2 linked regions of the Luteolibacter yonseiensis genome follow. The protein of the gene in region 2 interacts with the protein of the main gene of each other region in a pairwise test. Links are inferred from orthologs where the notes say so. Each region holds a gene or a part of one and is shown on either strand. Other genes may lie near its edges.

What was found.
Region 1: the proteins of JIN84_RS09535 (region 2) and dnaE interact in binary tests that used the Escherichia coli proteins (3 or more experiments, as listed by UniProt). The link is inferred for Luteolibacter yonseiensis from one-to-one orthologs.

The regions. Positions count from the first base shown.
Region 1 is NZ_JAENIK010000009.1:11,016-15,397, reverse strand. The notes cover bases 77-4,145. They hold dnaE (DNA polymerase III subunit alpha), read right to left. Parts: upstream 3,754-4,145; coding sequence 277-3,753; downstream 77-276. Other genes in these bases: JIN84_RS07715 (GYF domain-containing protein), read right to left, coding at 3,812-4,145; JIN84_RS07725 (HD domain-containing protein), read left to right, coding at 77-159. In the rest of the region: more of JIN84_RS07725, read left to right, coding at 1-76; more of JIN84_RS07715, read right to left, coding at 4,146-4,382. UniProt on the Escherichia coli protein: DNA polymerase III is a complex, multichain enzyme responsible for most of the replicative synthesis in bacteria. This DNA polymerase also exhibits 3' to 5' exonuclease activity. The alpha chain is the DNA polymerase catalytic subunit.
Region 2 is NZ_JAENIK010000010.1:62,121-65,430, reverse strand. The notes cover bases 270-3,266. They hold JIN84_RS09535 (pyridoxal phosphate-dependent aminotransferase), read right to left. Parts: upstream 2,344-3,266; coding sequence 1,195-2,343; downstream 270-1,194. Other genes in these bases: JIN84_RS09525 (class I adenylate-forming enzyme family protein), read right to left, coding at 3,115-3,266; JIN84_RS09530 (hypothetical protein), read right to left, coding at 2,430-2,720; JIN84_RS09540 (hypothetical protein), read right to left, coding at 902-1,093; JIN84_RS09545 (3-keto-disaccharide hydrolase), read left to right, coding at 270-845. In the rest of the region: more of JIN84_RS09545, read left to right, coding at 159-269; more of JIN84_RS09525, read right to left, coding at 3,267-3,310. UniProt on the Escherichia coli protein: Shows aminotransferase activity with methionine and histidine as substrates, and to a lesser extent also with phenylalanine.

The sequences.
Region 1 (4,382 bases), on a different replicon or contig from region 2:
TGCTGGGATGCGGACCGGCTGGATTTGGGACGCGTGGGGATGATCCCCTCCAGCAATTACATGAGCACGCCTTTTGGAAAGGAAGTCGCGGATGCCGGATCGTTTTATCCGTTTCTGGACAGGATCCGGCTATCGTCAGGAGACTATGAAGCCACGTGACCGGGTGACGGTTCCAGTCCAGATGTGAAGGGTGATTTCGCATTTGTGGTCCGGCCTTTTGAGACGTTTTCCGGACGCACGGAAGATGCCATAAATGGCAAGACTACGTGCAAAAAATCACTCCTCCAACCACCGCCCGAGCGCTTCTTCCAAGTCATCGGAACGTTTCACATTGTAGGATTCTCCGGCGGCCACCGTGATCCTGCGGCCCGCGCTGTTCTGGAAATGCAGCAGCACCGGCGTGGTTCCGGGGTGCTCGGTGAGGGCGACCTTGATGTCGATGAGGTCGCGCTCGCTGTGGCGGGTGGTCCAGAGCATGAGCTCGACCGGTCCCTTGTTGTTGCCCGACGCACGTCTCGCCTTCAGTTCTCCCACCTCGTTGCCGGTGATGCGGCGGCCCCCGGTGCGGTCGTCCACTTGGATCGCCCCCTTGAGCCTGATGATTTTCCCGGGTTCCAGCAGACCAGCGTCACGCGCGGGGACGAAGGTTTCCCCCCACAGCATGATTTCCGCGCTGCCGGTGAAATCTTCCAGGACCAGCACTCCGAAGGGCTTCCCGGTCTTCGTGGTCTTCGCCTCGAGCGAGCGCACCATGCCCGCGAAGGGGAATTTCTCGCGGGGATTGCTCAGGTCGAGATCGTCGATGAGCCCGAGTTTGCGGTATTTGCTGGAGTCGATGACATTGCGGAACTTGTCCAGAGGATGCCCGGTGACATAGAAGCCCAGCAGCTCCTTCTCGTGGGCGAGGCGCTCGTCCTTGCTCCACTCCGGAACGGCGGGTTCCGAGCGCTGCGACTTTCTCTTCGCAACGGGGGCGGCGAAATCCATCGCATCGAACATCGAGACCTGGCCGGACGCCCGGTCTTTCTGAACCAAGGATGCGGACGCGACCACCTGCTCGAGCCGCGCGCAGATCCCGGCCCGGGTCTCCTCGGTCCAGTCGAGGGCTCCGGCCTTCGCGAGGTTTTCGAGGATGCGCTTGTTCACGGCCTTCGAGTCCAGGCGCGAGGCGAAGTCGTCGAGGGTGTTGAATTTTCCGTTTTTCTCACGATCCGCGATGGCCAGGGCCATGGCTCCTTCCCCGCAGTTCTTGATCGCGGCGAGACCGTAGCGCACGCCCTTGGAGCCGTTCGGAGTGACCTCGGGAGCGAACCGGAGCTGGGACGCGTTCAGGTCCGGCGGCAGGATCTCGATGCCCATGCGGTGGCATTCGGCCACGAAAACGCCGATCTTGTCGGTATTGTTGATTTCGTTGGAAAGCAGCGCGGCCATGAACTCGACCGGATGGTTCGCCTTCAGGTAGGCGGTCCAGTAGGAGATGTGGCCGTAGCAGGCGGAGTGGGATTTGTTGAATCCGTATCCCGCGAACATGGCAATCTTGTCGAAAATCTGGTCGGCGAGCTTTTTCCCGATGTTGTTGGTCTTCTCCGCGCCCTCGACGAATTTGGCGCGCTGTTTTTCCATTTCCACCGGGTCCTTCTTACCCATGGCGCGGCGGAGAAGGTCGGCACCGCCGAGCGAGTAACCGGCCAGCACCTTCGCCGCGTTCTGGACCTGCTCCTGGTAGATCATGACGCCGAATGTGTCGCCCGCGACGGTTTCCAGCAACGGGTGCTCGTACATCGCCCGCGTGCGGCCTTTTTTCACGTCCAGCATCTGGTCGATGAAGACCATGGCTCCCGGGCGATAGACGGCGAGAAGGTCGATGATGTCGTCGATTTTCTCGATGGCATACTTGCGGCAGGTCTCGACCATGCCGCCGGATTCAAGCTGGAACACGCCCATCGTCTCGCCGCGGTTGAGGAGTTCGAAGGTCTTCCAGTCCTCCAGGGAAACCTTCTCGATGTCGAAATCCGGCGTGTGCCTGCGGATGTGGTTCACCGCCTCCTGGATGACGGTAAGGTTCTTCAGACCGAGGAAGTCCATTTTCAGGAGACCCACGTCGGTGATGGCCTTCATGTCGTACTGGGTGACGACTTCCCCTTCGTTTCCCCGGGTCAGCGGGACGTGTTCGTCGAGCGGCCTGTCACCGATCACGACACCCGCCGCGTGGACGCCCACGTTCCGCGCGAGTCCCTCCAGCTTGGTGGCGTAGCTCCAGAGCTGCTGGTAGGTGGAGCTGCTCTCGATGAGTTCCTTCAGCTCGGGCTTGGACTCGTATTCGTCCTTGAGCTTGATGTCCGGCTTCGCCTCGATGAGCTTGGCGATGCGGTCGCCCTCGCCATAGGAAATGCCCATGACGCGGCAGACGTCGCGCAGCACGCTCTTCGCGCCCAGCTTGCCGTAGGTGATGATGTGGGAAACGCTGCGCTCGCCGTATTTCTCCCGGACATACTGGATGACCTCCGTCCGGCGGCTCTGGCAGAAGTCGATATCGACGTCGGGCGGGCTGACACGCTCGGGGTTGAGGAACCGCTCGAACAACAGGCCGAACCGCATCGGGCAGATGTTGGTGATCCCCATGGCGTAGGAAACCAGCGAGCCCGCCGCCGATCCCCGGCCCGGCCCCACCGGAATGTCATTGTCCCGCGCCCACTGGATGAAGTCGGCGGTGATGAGGAAGTAGGAGGCGAAACCGAGTTGGTTGATGGTATCCACCTCGTATTTCAGACGATCCGCGATTTCCGGGCTGTTCGCCCGCTCCTCGCCGTAGCGGCGGACGGTGCCCTCGCGGCAGACACGCATCAGGTATTCCTCGCGCGGGCTGCCGTCCGGCGTGCCGAACTGCGGGTATTTTTCCGAACTGGTGGAATCCAGCTTGATGCTGACATTGCAACGTTCGGCGATTTCCAGAGTGGCATCGCAGGCACCCGGAATATCGGCGAAAAGCTCGCGCATCTGTTCGGCGGTCTTGAAATAGACCTCCGGCGTGTAGTGCATGCGGTTTTCATCGATGAGCAGGTGCCCGGTGCCGATGCAGATCATCACGTCGTGCGCCTCGTGATCGTATTTGTTCAGGAAATGGACGTCGTTCGCTGCGACAGGCTTGAGGCCGAACTCCGCCGCCAGCTTCAGCAACGACGGCGTGACAAGACGCTGGGGTTCAAGACCGTGGTTGTGGATTTCCACGTAGGTATTCTCCCTGCCGTAGATGTCCACCAGTTCTGCCAGCGTCTCGCGGGCCTTTTCCTCGTCACCGGCGCGGAGCCACTCGTTCACCGGGCCGGAAATGCAGCCGGTCAGACAGATGACTCCTTTGGAATATTCGCGCAACGCGTCGCGGTCCACACGCGGTTTGCCGTAGTAGAGCCCTTCAAGGTTTCCCTTGGAAACGAGCTTGCTGAGGTTGTTCCAGCCCTCGTTGGTCTCCGCGAGCAGGGTCATGTGGGTCGCTCGTTTTCGGCCCACGAGGTCCTTCTTGTCCTCCATCTTCCCCGGCGCGAGGTAGATCTCGCAGCCGAAGATGGGTTTCACCCCGGCCTTCTTGCACTCTTGGTAGAACTTGATCGCACCGTAGAGGTTCCCGTGGTCGGTCATCGCCACCGCAGGCATTCCGAATTCCTTGGCTTTTTTCGCAAGGTCCTTGATACGGACCATGCCATCCAGCAGGGAAAACTCGGTATGTAAGTGAAGGTGTACGAAAGAATCTGACATCGGGACGGCGCGAATCTAGCCAGACCGCCGGAGAGGGCAAGCGGCGGCTGGCGCGAAATTACACTCCGCGGTTTCCTGTCGAAAGCACGGGGGTCTGCGTGCCGGGATGGTCCTCCGCCGCACGATGGCCGTATTGCAGCCAGCGGTAGGCCACCACCCACGCCAACGACGCCACGGGGATGGCGAAAAGCAGTCCCACACAAAGGGCCAGCATGCCCGCCAGGATGATGAAAATCGTCAGCAATGACAACACGAACAGGCTCAAACGATTGTTGGTGGTGAGGGATGAGCTGTAGCGGAGGGATTCCAGCACCCCCAGATTCCGATCCACGATGGCGGCCCGGTAAAAGCCGAAACGCAGGGCCAGGTAGATCCCGGGCACGATGAACAACAGGAGTCCGAGTCCGACCATGAGCGAGTAGAGGATGGTGGCACCGATCGCCGGAAGCAGTTTTTGTCCTTCACCGAAAAGCATGCCGATGGAAAACTCACGACCTGAAACCAGATTCAGGGTGATGCGGGTGAATCCCAGCGAAAGAAAGATCGCCAGCACCTGGTTTCCCAGAAAGTTCAGGGGACTGCCCGTTTGATAATAATAATTCGACGTGAAACCGCTGCTTCCGTCGTAG
Region 2 (3,310 bases):
CCCCGGCCAGCAAGCTGGCGAATGAAAGCGGCAGCAAGCTGCGCGCAGTCCAAGGGCTTCGCCTGGGATCACGATCCCATACTTCCATCTCCGTGCCTTTTTTACCACAGGCGCCGGATCTGGCTCGTCTGCGGGCGGCGGTGGCGTAGTTTCCGGGGATGAAGATCTCCGGCATGCTTTCAGCGATGGGTTTGTTTTTGTCGGCCTCCTTGATGGCGGCGGATGACGGCTTTGTCTCCATCTTCGACGGAACCCTCAAGGACTGGGAGGGCGATCCGGTTTACTGGAAAGCCGAGAACGGCACGCTCGTCGGCGAGGTGAGGCCGGAGACATTGCTCAAGCAGAACTCCTTCATCATCTGGCGCGGCGGCGAGGTGGCGGACTTCGAGCTCAAGCTGGAATACCGCGTTTCCGCCGAGGGAAACAGCGGCATCAACTACCGCAGCAGCGAGGTGCCCGGCGCGAAGTGGGCGATGCGGGGATACCAGGACGACATCGACGGGAAAGACCAGTGGAGCGGCCAGAATTACGAGGAGCGCGGCAGGCAGTTCCTCGCCTATCGCGGCCAGAGCGTGATCCTGAAAACCGGCGCGCCGCCGGAGATCGGTCGCGAGCTGGGGGACCGCGCGGAGCTGCAGAAAAAGGTGCTCAAGGAGGAGTGGAACCAGGTCCACATCATCGCCAAGGGAAACCTGCTGCAACATTTCACCAACGGAGTCCTGATGTCCGAGGTGCGGGATGAGGATCCGGAAAACCGGAAACCAAACGGACTGCTCGGCGTGCAGGTCCACGTCGGACCGCCGATGAAAATCGAGTTCCGGAAGATCCTGCTGAAGCGGTTGTAGGGACGGCCTGCATAGGTCCTATAGCACTTATAGGACCTATGTGGTGAATCTCCGGTTCAGTTCCCCAGCGCCTTGTCCACTTTCTCACCGGCTTTCTCGACCGGGCCCTTGGGGTCCACGGCGTCTTTGACGTTTTCGACCGCCTTGTCGATGCTTTCGCCCGCTCTTTCGCCAGGTCCTTTTTCCCGGCAGGAAACGGTGGCGAGCAGTGGGGCAAGGCAGAGTGAGAGCAGCAATGTTGATTTCATGGTCAGGATCAGGTTGTTTGGTTATGCTGATGGATTTCCACCAGCTAACGGACAGATCGCACGTCTCTTGGGAATTGCTACTGATCGTTTGAGGAAAATTGTTACGTCAATTTCATCAGCCGCTCGCCCGCCGCCTGGAGCGTGGCGGTGTTTTTCGCGAAGTGGAAGCGGATCAGGTGGTTCACCGGCTCGCGGAAGAAGCTGGATCCCGCGACTCCCGCCACGCCGATCTCCTTGATGAACCACTCGGAGGCCGCCGTGTCGCTGGCGAAGCCGAGCGAGGAAATGTCCAGCATGACGTAGTAGGCCCCCTGCGGCTCGGTGAAGGGCAGGCCGGTCTTGCGGAGGATGTCGAGGAACATATCCCGCTTCTCGGTGTAGAGCGCGGTGAGTCCGGTATAGTAGCTGTCCGGCAGTTCCAGCCCGGCGATGGCGGCTTCCTGCAGCGGGGCGGCGGCCCCCACGGTGAGGAAGTCATGCACCTTGCGGGCCTGCGCGATGACCTTCGGCGCGGCCTGCACGTAGCCGAGCCGCCAGCCGGTGATGGAGTAGGTTTTCGAAAGGGAGTTGCAGGTGATGGTGCGGTCGAACGCGCCCGGCAGCGCGGCGAAGTAAACGTGCTCGTGCGGCGCGAAAATGATGTGCTCATACGGTTCGTCCGTGATGACGAAGGCGTCGTGCTCCTCGGCGAGGCGGAGGATCTCCATCAGCTCGTCACGCGTGAAGACCTTGCCGGTGGGGTTGGACGGATTGCAGACGACGATGGCTTTCGGCTTCTGCTCGAAGGCCTTCGCGAGCTCCTCGGAATCGAACCCGAAGCCGGGCGGACGCAGCGGCACGTAGATGGGCTCCGCGCCGGACAGGATGGCGTCGGCGGCGTAGTTTTCGTAAAACGGCGAGAAGATGATCACCTTGTCGCCCGGATTGCAGGCGGTCATCATCGCGACCATCATCGCCTCGGTGCTGCCACAGGTGACGACGAGGTTCTCATCCGGATGGATGGGCAGGCCGGTGAAGCGCTGGATCTTGCGGGCGAGCGCCTCGCGGAAGCGCGGGGCGCCCCAGGTGACGGCGTATTGATGATGGGGGCCGCGCGCGGCGCGTTCCATCGCGGCGAGCAGTTCCTCCGGCGGATCGAAATCCGGGAACCCTTGGGAAAGGTTGATGGCCCCATGCTGGTTGGCGAGGCGGGTGGTGCCACGGATGACGGATTCGGTGAAAACGGAAAGTCGGCTCGCGGTATCGGGCATGGGAGGGTCGGAGGTCGATGTGGGAAGCCGCGATGGAAGCGCCCATCGCGGCTCGCACACACACTAGATGACCGGCCGGACCCAGGTCAATGACGGCGGTATTCGCGACCGCCGCGGTAATATCCGCCGCCACGGTAGTAGCCCCCGCCACCATAGTATCCACCGTGATGGTGGTGATGGTGATGGTCGTTGTCATTCCCCGCCGCGTAGCCGATGAGGCCGGCGGCGGCGACACCCGCCACGGCCAGCGCGGGATCCACGGATTGCACCGGGCGGCCGGCTGCATCATAGGAGGTCATGCAGCTCACGCTGGAACCGATGGTCACAAGAGCCAGTGAATACACGGCCAGGCGCAGGCAGCGGAATTTGCTTTTCATACGGTGAATGACGTTCAGGACCGGGGAATATTCAACCGGATTTTCGGAATTCACGGGAGAGCGGCGCGCGGAAGACGGATACATGGGTTCCGCCGGAGGTTCACCGCCAAGACACCAAGGGCGCCAAGAAGAGGAAGAGGGTGATGCCGGTTTCCGAAAATAAAGTGACGATTTGAGCAGGCGAAGCTTTCGGACTGCGCGCAGCTTGCTGCCGCTTTCCGTAGTCAGCTTGCTGACACGGCGGAGCACCGGCGGACTGTCTTCGGCGTGCCCTCCCGCTGGCTGACGCAAGGGGGATGACGCACCATGAGAAATACGGGCCGCCACCCCGGCCAGCGAGCTGGCAGATGAAAGCGGCAGCGAGCTGCACGCAGTCCACGGAATCCTCCGGCACTCACACCCGCCGGATCTTGCCGCTGGCGGTGAGGGGCAGGTTGGAGACGAACTTCACGTGCACGGGGACCTTGTAGATCGAGAGGGATTTGCGGCACCACTCGATGAGCTGGCGCGGTTTGAGGACCTCGCCGTTTTCCAGAATGACCTCCGCCGCCGGGACCGTGCCGAGGATGGTGTGCGGCATGCCGGCCACG